DNA from 2 places in the Streptomyces sp. NPDC002838 genome. Region 2 is predicted to be linked to the other one. Evidence: riboswitches for the same ligand, from Rfam matches in the RefSeq annotation. Region 2 holds a riboswitch; the other holds the start of a gene.

Region 1 (4,403 bases), on a different contig from region 2:
CGCGATCTTCCGCGCCTACGCCGCGAACGTCTCCGGCGATCCGCGCCGCGTGCGCATCACCTTCGTCGAGATCATCGGGGTCAGCCCGCGTCTGGAGGAGCAGCGGCTGGCCCGCCGCTCCCGCTGGGTGAACCTGGTGTGCGCCGAGGCGGAGGCGGCCGTGGCTCGCGGGGAGGCGGTGCCGCGCGACTACCGGATCGCCGCGGCGGCGTTCATCGGCAGCGTCAACGGCCTGCTGCACGACTGGAACGCCGGGTGGGTGGACGCGACGCTGGACGAGGTCGTCGACGAACTGGTCCGGCAGCTGCTGGGAATTCTGCGGCCACCGGGCTGGGAGCCGAGCGTATCCCAGGACGGGGAAGTCCTGCCGAGCCCCGCGGCTCGGGCATGACCGCCGGACAGGCCCCAGGGCCTGTCCGGCGGCAGATGGGCGTGCCGGACGCCGCGTCTGCGGCGTGATCCGCCGGAGGTTCAGGGTGCGGGCCCGGTCGGCGCCCAGGCGCTGGGCGTACATACCGTCCTCGCCGCCCTCGCCCGCGCCAGGACGAGGGACGTTCCGGCACGCGGTGGCGAAGGGGTCGGCGGGACTGTGTACGTCGCCGCGGCGGAGGCGGACCGCGGGCCCGCCACCGGAGCGAGGCCGTCCTCGCCGATCCGTTGACTTGGCCCTGCGACTCTGCGCGCAGCGCGCAAAGCGTTCGCACCGCCGATCTCTGTCCGAAATCGCGGCGGCGACAACCGGAAGTGGACGCCGACGTAGCGCCGGACAGCCCCGAACCAGACCTTCTGCGCCGCGCGAACCCGGTGCCGCCCGACGGCCCCCACTACGGCGACGGCCCGCTGGACCACCACGCCGAGCGCCGCCTCGAACGACTGCTGCGCGACCGGCCCGCCGGGCGCCGCGGATTCCGGCCGCCGCGCATCGACGGACCTGTCCGGATCCCGGGCCTGAGCCGCGCCCGCCTCGCCTGGGGGCTCGTGGCCACGGCCGTCGTCGCCGCCCTCGCGCAGGCCCTCGTGCTCACCGGCCCGAACACCGCCCCAGCGGTCGCCGTACCCCGCCCGCTGGTCGTCCAGGCCGACTCCACCCCCGTACCCCTGGACCGGCTGGTCGAGCGTGCCGCGCAGGCGGCGGCGGACGTATCGCCCCGCCTCCGCAAGGGCACGCATGTGCAGTCGTGGAGCATGGGCATGTCCGAGGACAAGCCCCCCGACCGACCCGCGGCATCCGGGACGGCCGGTCCTCAGCGACGAGGACGGCGAGCCGCGCCTCGTCGAGGACGGGCACGTCATCAGCGAGCAGACCTCCCCGCCCAGCTGGAGCGACGCCCCGCCCCAGTCCCCGCCGCCGCACGACCCCGCCCGGCTGCGCGCCTACTCGCAGGAGGCCCAGTACATCGACACCCCGCTGACCACGCCGGAACTGCTGGACGCCGTCAAGGTGTTGCTCGACCACTGGACCCTCGGCGCCCGCGAGACCGCGGCGGTCGCCCGGCTCCTGGCGGACGCCGAGGGGCTGCGGCCCGTCGGTCGGGTGACCGACCGCCTCGGCCGGAGCGGGCAGGCGTACGTGTACGACGGGCAGGGCGCCCGCCGGACGCTGATCATGGACCCGAGGACCGGTGCCGTCCTCGGCTTGGAGACCACCGCGACCACCGCCGAGCCCGAGTGGGGCCTCAAAAGGGGCGACGTGATGGAGTACAGCGCCTGGATGCCCTGATCACACCCCGAGCACCCCGAGCTGCCGGGCGGCGGCGTCCACGGTCTGCTCCAGCAGCGTGGCGATGGTCATCGGGCCGACCCCGCCCGGCACCGGCGTGATCAGCGCGGCCCGCTCCACGGCGGAGTCGAAGTCGACGTCACCGACATTGCCCGCGTTGTATCCGGCGTCGATCACGACGGCGCCGGGCTTGATGTCCTGCCCCGGGATCAGCCGCGGCCGCCCCACGGCGGCGACCACGATGTCCGCCTCGCGGACGGCCGCGGACAGGTCCCGGGTGCGGGAGTGGCAGTAGGTCACCGTCGCGTCGCGGGCGAGCAGCAGCATGCCGACCGGCTTGCCCAGGATCGCGCTGCGGCCCACGACCACCGCCCGCTTGCCTGCCGGGTCGATGCCGTACTCGTCGAGCAGCCGGACGATTCCGCCGGGCGTGCAGGAGACGAAGCCCGGCAGCCCGAAGCTCATGGTGGCGAAGGAGGCGAAGGTGACACCGTCGACGTCCTTCTCGGGAGCGATCGCCTCGAACGCGGCCCGCTCGTCGATGTGCGCGCCCATCGGGTGCTGGAGCAGGATGCCGTGCACAGCGGGGTCGTCCGAAAGGGAACTGAGCGTGCCGACCAGCTCCTCGGTGGTCGTGGCGGCGGGCAGCGCCACATGGCGGGACTCGATGCCGGCCTTGCGGCAGCGGTTTCGCTTCATCCGGACGTAGGTGACGGAGGCGGGGTCCTCGCCGACCAGTACGGTCGCCAGGCATGGCGCCTGCCCCGTGAGCTCCGTGAGACCGGCCGCCCGCTCGGCGGTCTCCTCCACCATCCGCCGGGCGAGCGCGGTGCCGTCCATGAGCCGGGCCTGAGACATGATCCACTCCTGAGCGGGTTCGAACGGAATCGCCCAGGCGCACGGCATCTACGGTGCGGCCGCTCCCCGGTGGTGCTCCACCTCAGCGCCAGTCACGGCACGCGACCAGCCTAACGGAGGCGACGCGACGGTCGGGAACCGCTCTCGGGTGGCGCCGTGACGTCCCTCCTGCTCGTCCTACTCGTCCCAGGCCTGGATGAGGGTCTGGTCGACGATCTTGCCGTTCCGCAGGGTCACCATCGACTCGGCGAGGACGCGCACTCCGTCCGAGTACTCGCAGGACTCGCTGAAGGCGGCCTGGTCTCCCTGGACGACGCACCGCTCCAGCTTGTGCGTCATGTCGCGGCTGTAGACGTCGTTCAGCATCTCGCCGATCTGGTCACGGCCGTGCAGGACCTTGGGGTGGCTCGGCTGGGTGTTGCGGTCCACGACGCGTAGTTCGGCGTCGTCCGCGTAGAGCGACAGAAGAGTCGCCGCCTGTCCTTCGATGCCCCGGCGCAGTGTTTCGGTGTCGAAGCCGGGACGTGCCGCAGTGCCCATGGTGACCTCCTTCGAGGGTCGCGGCCCGACGGGGAGCGGGCCGCGAGGTTCCTTCCCTTCGAGACTCCTCCGCCCCGGCAGGCTCGGCAAGCGCAGCCTGCGGGGGTCGCGTCAGGAGAATGCCCTGTTCAGGAAGTGGAAGCCCGGCCTGGGGTGCATCAGGAAGTCATGGTGGGAGATGTTCCACGCGTAGGCACCGGCCAGCGCGAACACCACCCGGTCACCGGCCCTGAGCCCGGGCGCCGGCACCCGCCGCGCCAGGACGTCCTTCGGCGTGCACAGCTGCCCCGCGAGCGTGACGCGGCTCCCCTCGGTGCCCGGCCTCGGCCAAGGGTGCGGCCATGCCTCCACCGGGAGCACCGAGCAGGGCTGGTCGTGCCCCTTCGTCGCCGGCGTCCGCAGGTGATGGGTGCCGCCCCGGACGATCGCGAACTCCTCGCCGTGACTGTGCTTCACGTCCAGCACCTCGGTGGCGTACCAGCCGTAGTACGCCGTCAGCGCCCGGCCCGGCTCGATACGCAACGTCAGCCCGGGGTGCGCCTCGGTCAGCCGGGCGAGCCCGCTGCCGTACGCGGCCCAGTCGAATCGGCGGCCGGGGCGGGCGTAGTCGACGGTCATGCCGCCGCCCACGTTCACCTCGGCGAGCGGCACGCCGAGGCCCGTCGCCCAGGCGACGACGGTCTCGGCCACCGCCAGCTGTTCCGGCGCCTCCAGCCCACTGGCCAAGTGGGCGTGAAGGCCGCGTAGTTCGAGGTGCGGACACGTGCCGTCGGTGAGCGCGCGGACGACGTCAACAGTGTGGGCGGGGTCCATGCCGAAGGGCGCGGGCCGACCGCCCATCGCCAGCGAGCTGCCCGCCAGCGCCCCGTCGGCGACCGGCAGGTTGACCCGGGGCAGCACCGCCACCGGCCGCGCGGGTGCGAAGCGCCGCGCCAACTCGGCCAGCATGCGCAGCTCGTGCTCGCTCTCGACGTGGAAGCGGTCGACTCCTCTCTCCAGCGCGGCCGTCAGCTCGGCCGGCGTCTTGCCGGGGCTGCCGAAGGCGAGCGGCCGGCCCGGTACCGCCTCGGCGACATGGGCGAGTTCGCCGCCCGAGGAGACCTCGTAGCCGTCGACGTACGGCGCGAGCGCGGCGAGGATCTCCGGCTCCGGGTTGGCCTTGGCGGCGTAGTACAGCTCGACCCGCTCCGGGAGGGCGTCCCGCACGGCGGCGGTGTGCGTGCGCAGTGCCGCCAAGTCATAGACGTACGCGGGCAGTTCGGTGGCGGGCAGGGACAGGACGTGG
Region 2 (4,403 bases):
ACGACATGGAGTGGTGGTGGGCTCTGCCCGGCGCGGCAGCGGGAGCGGCGCTGGCGCTGGTTCTGCGGCCGTACGCCCTGCGGAAGCCGTGGAACCGCCTGCGGCGGGAGCCGGGGCCTCGGCAAGAGCTGCGGGATGTGTGAGGGCGCGCAAGAGGGGATGCGGGACGACGTGGGAGACCTGGGGGGACTGATGGCAGCTCGGCGCAGACGCGCGAGGGCACGACTGGCGATCTTCGTGCCGGTGTCGATGGCGGGGGCGTTGCTCGGAATGCCGGCGGCCGCTGCGGCGGCCGACGCGGTGAGGCAGGGGCCGGGCCCTGATCGAGACGTTCCGGATGTGGCGGTGGTCGTCGCGGGCGGCTCGGGCCGGACGACGGCGGTGCGCTCCGGCGAGGCGGACTTCGCTCGCCTCTGGCAGCTGTTGCAGCCGACTTACACCGGGACGGAGCGGGTGCCGGAGCCGTGGGCGGAGGGTGGGTATCCGCCGGTGCGGATGACCGTGGTGTGGGGGCTGACGGGTGTCGGGGGCTGGCCGCAGACGAACTCCGCGCCCGGTGGTGATGTGGCGATGGAGCGGCAGGACCAGTTGTTCGTGGCGGAGGACGGCACGCCTTGGGTGCGCATGGACTGGGCACCGGACGTGGCGGACGACGACATCCGCTGGCATCGGGCGCCGCGCTCGGTATGGGAGCGGCTGAGCCGGACGGAGCTGCTCGGTACGGCGGGCGACCGGGTGGTGGGGAGTGGGGCGGGTGAGGATCGGGGGCGGTGGAGACCGGATGGCGTCTGGTGGGCGGTGCCGGGCCTCGCCGTGGGATTCGGGGCCGGTGTCGGCGGGACGCTGCTGATACGCCGCGCGGCGGCCCGGCCGGGAGCCGGACCGCCGCGGGAGGAACCACGACAGGAGTTGATCGACCTGTAAGCCCCCGGGAGCGTCAGCCGAGGTCGATCTCCGGGTACAGCGGGAAGCCGGAGACGAGGTCTGTGGCTCGGCGGGAGATCTCGTCCGCGATCTTCGGGTCGAGGACGTGCTGGGCCTTGGACGGGGCGCCCTTGCTGGTGGTGCCGGGCTCCGTGGTGGTGAGGACGCGGTCGATGAGGCCGGCGACCTCGTCCATCTCGGCGGCGCCCAGGCCGCGCGTGGTCAGGGCGGGGGTGCCGACGCGGATGCCGGAGGTGTACCAGGCGCCGTTGGGGTCGGCGGGGATGGCGTTGCGGTTGGTGACGATGCCCGAGTCGAGCAGGGCGGCCTCGGCCTGGCGGCCGGTGAGGCCGTAGGAGGAGGCGACGTCGATCAGGTTGAGGTGGTTGTCGGTGCCGCCGGTGATGAGGGTGGCGCCCCGGCGCATCAGGCCTTCCGCCAGCGCGCGGGAGTTGTCGACGATGCGCTGGGCGTAGTCCTGGAAGGAGGGCTGACGGGCCTCGGCGAGGGCGACGGCCTTGGCGGCCATGACGTGCGGGAGCGGGCCGCCGAGGACCATCGGGCAGCCGCGGTCGACCTGGTCCTTGAGGGAGTCGTCGCACAGGACCATGCCGCCGCGCGGGCCGCGCAGCGACTTGTGGGTGGTGGTGGTGACGATCTGGGCGTGCGGGACCGGGTCGAAGTCGCCGGTCAGCACCTTGCCGGCGACCAGGCCCGCGAAGTGGGCCATGTCCACCATCAAGGTCGCCCCGGCCTCGTCGGCGATCTCGCGCATGAGACGGAAGTTCACGAGACGGGGGTAGGCGGAGTAGCCGGCCACGATGATCAGCGGCTTGAACTCACGGGCCGACACCCGCAGCGCCTCGTAGTCGATCAGACCCGTGGTGGGGTCGGTGCCGTAGGAGCGCTGGTCGAACATCTTGCCGGAGATGTTCGGGCGGAAGCCGTGGGTGAGGTGGCCGCCGGCGTCCAGGGACATACCGAGCATGCGCTGGTTGCCGAAGGCCTGGCGGAGCTCGGCCCAGTCGGCCTCGGAAAGGTCGTTGACCTGGCGGACGCCGGCCTTCTCCAGGGCGGGGGCCTCGACGCGCTGGGCGAGGACGGACCAGAAGGCGACGAGGTTGGCGTCGATGCCGGAGTGCGGCTGGACGTAGGCGTGGCGGGCGCCGAAGAGTTCACGCGCGTGCTCGGCGGCGAGGGACTCGACGGTGTCGACGTTGCGGCAGCCGGCGTAGAAGCGGCGGCCGATGGTGCCCTCGGCGTACTTGTCGCTGAACCAGTTGCCCATCGCCAGCAGGGTGGCCGGGGAGGCGTAGTTCTCGGAGGCGATCAGCTTGAGCATCTCGCGCTGGTCGGCGACCTCCTGGCCGATGGCGTCGGCCACGCGCGGCTCGACGGCGCGGATCACGTCGAGGGCGGCACGGAAGGCGGTGGACTCGGGAGAGAGGGGTTCGGCTGACATGGGCGACCTCCGGACGGTGTGTTCGGCGTTCACGGCACGGCCCAGGCGCACGGCACTCGGTGCTGGACATGGTCCAGGGGGCCGCTCCCCGATGGTTGGTCCCATCCCAGCGCGCCAGTCACGGCCCGCTGATCAGCCTACCGGGCACGCCGGGCGGCCCGGTTACCGAGTCCACCATGCGAGCGACTATAGGAAGGAAGTCACCGTCAGCTCAGGGAGATGCCGTGAACCGTACGGAGACGCTCGTCGCGGCCGCCGAGGCCCACAGCGCGCACAACTACCGTCCAATGCCGGTGGTCGTGGCCACGGCGGACGGGGCGTGGATGACGGATGTGGAGGGGCGGCGGTATCTGGATCTGCTGGCCGGGTATTCGGCGCTGAACTTCGGGCATCGCAACCGGCGGATCCTCGATGCGGCGAAGGCTCAGTTGGAGCGGGTGACGTTGACCTCCCGGGCGTTTCATCACGACCGGTTCGCCGCGTTCTGCGAGGAGCTCGCCGAGCTGTGCGGCATGGAGATGGTGCTGCCGATGAACACCGGCGTGGAGGCGGTGGAGACGGCGGTGAAGACGGCGCGGAAGTGGGGGTACCGGGTCAAGGGCGTGCCGGCGGAGATGGCGAAGATCGTGGTCGCGGGGGGCAACTTCCACGGGCGGACCACGACGGTGATCAGTTTCTCCACGGACGCCGAGGCGCGGGCGGACTACGGGCCCTACACGCCGGGCTTCGAGATCGTGCCGTACGGGGATGTGACGGCGATGCGCGCGGCGCTGACCGAGAACACGGTCGCGGTGCTGCTCGAGCCGATCCAGGGCGAGGCGGGGGTGCTGGTGCCGCCGGCCGGTTATCTGCGGACGGTGCGGGAGCTGACGCGCGAGCGGAACGTGCTGTTCGTGGCGGACGAGATCCAGTCGGGGCTGGGGCGGACGGGGCGGACGTTCGCGTGCGAGCACGAGGGGGTGGTGCCGGACGTGTATGTGCTGGGGAAGGCGCTGGGGGGCGGGGTCGTGCCGGTGTCGGCGGTGGTGTCGAGCGCCGAGGTGCTCGGGGTGTTCCGGCCCGGGGAGCACGGGTCGACGTTCGGCGGGAATCCGCTGGCCTGTGCGGTGGCGCTGGAGGTGATCGCGATGCTGCGGTCGGGCGAGTACCAGGCGCGGGCCGCCCGGCTCGGCGAGCATCTGCACCGGGAGCTGAAGGAGCTGGCGGGGTCGGGACGGGTGACGGCGGTGCGCGGGCGCGGGCTGTGGGCGGGCGTGGACATCGCTCCGGCGTACGGCACGGGACGGGAGGTTTCCGAGAAGCTGATGGACCGGGGTGTCCTGGTGAAGGACACGCACGGGCCGACGATCCGGATCGCGCCGCCCCTGATCATCTCCGAGGAGGACCTGGACTGGGGGTTGGCCCAGCTGCGTGCCGTACTGGCCCCCTGACTCCTTTCAGAGGATTACGTGCGGCAGGAAGCGGGCGTACTCGTCCGTGATCAGGCCGGAGGACTCGCGGATGCCCAGGCCCGCGGACTCGTCCTCGACCACCCAGGTGCCGAGGACGACGTGGTTGCCGTCGAAGGAAGGGAGCGGGGCCAACTCCTGGTAACAGCAGGGCTCGTCGCGGATGACAGGGGCCGCTCCGGGCTCGTGGACGGTTACGCCGGCGCCCTCGCGGCCCAGCAGGGGCTTGGCCACGTAACCGGTGGTCGCCGCCAGTTCGCGGGGGCCGTCGAGGTAGGCGGGGAGGAGGTTGGGGTGGCCGGGGTGGAGTTCCCAGAGGATGGCGAGCAGGGCCTTGTTGCTCAGGAGCATCTTCCAGGCGGGCTCGATCCACAGCGTCGTACCCGTGCCGCCGCCGTTGTCCAGGGTGTCGAGGACGTGGGCGGCGAAGCGGTCGGTGGTGAGCCACTCCCAGGGGTAGAGCTTGAAGCAGCTGCGGATGAAGCGGAGTTGGTTGTCGACGAAGCGGCCGGACAGCGGGTCCCAGCCGATCTCCTCCATGGAGATCCAGTCGGTGTCCAGGCCCGCCT

The links. Region 2 has a riboswitch for ZMP and ZTP ahead of ABT063_RS17190 (glycine hydroxymethyltransferase). Riboswitches for the same ligand answer to the same signal wherever they lie in the genome.
Region 1: another riboswitch for ZMP and ZTP. It lies ahead of ABT063_RS04105 (bifunctional 5,10-methylenetetrahydrofolate dehydrogenase/5,10-methenyltetrahydrofolate cyclohydrolase); the one in region 2 lies ahead of ABT063_RS17190 (glycine hydroxymethyltransferase).

The regions. Positions count from the first base shown of each region.
Region 1 is NZ_JBEOVF010000002.1:316,158-320,560, reverse strand. It holds gene ABT063_RS04115 (TetR/AcrR family transcriptional regulator) at 1-391, shown strand, start outside; partial or broken gene ABT063_RS04110 (CU044_5270 family protein) at 745-1,720, shown strand; gene ABT063_RS04105 (bifunctional 5,10-methylenetetrahydrofolate dehydrogenase/5,10-methenyltetrahydrofolate cyclohydrolase) at 1,721-2,578, opposite strand; ZMP/ZTP riboswitch at 2,603-2,684, opposite strand; gene ABT063_RS04100 (nuclear transport factor 2 family protein) at 2,756-3,118, opposite strand; gene ABT063_RS04095 (type III PLP-dependent enzyme) at 3,230-4,403, opposite strand, start outside.
Region 2 is NZ_JBEOVF010000011.1:133,178-137,580, forward strand. It holds gene ABT063_RS17180 (hypothetical protein) at 1-143, shown strand, start outside; gene ABT063_RS17185 (hypothetical protein) at 193-924, shown strand; gene ABT063_RS17190 (glycine hydroxymethyltransferase) at 938-2,437, opposite strand; ZMP/ZTP riboswitch at 2,419-2,518, opposite strand; gene rocD (ornithine--oxo-acid transaminase) at 2,563-3,816, shown strand; gene ABT063_RS17200 (glutathionylspermidine synthase family protein) at 3,823-4,403, opposite strand, start outside.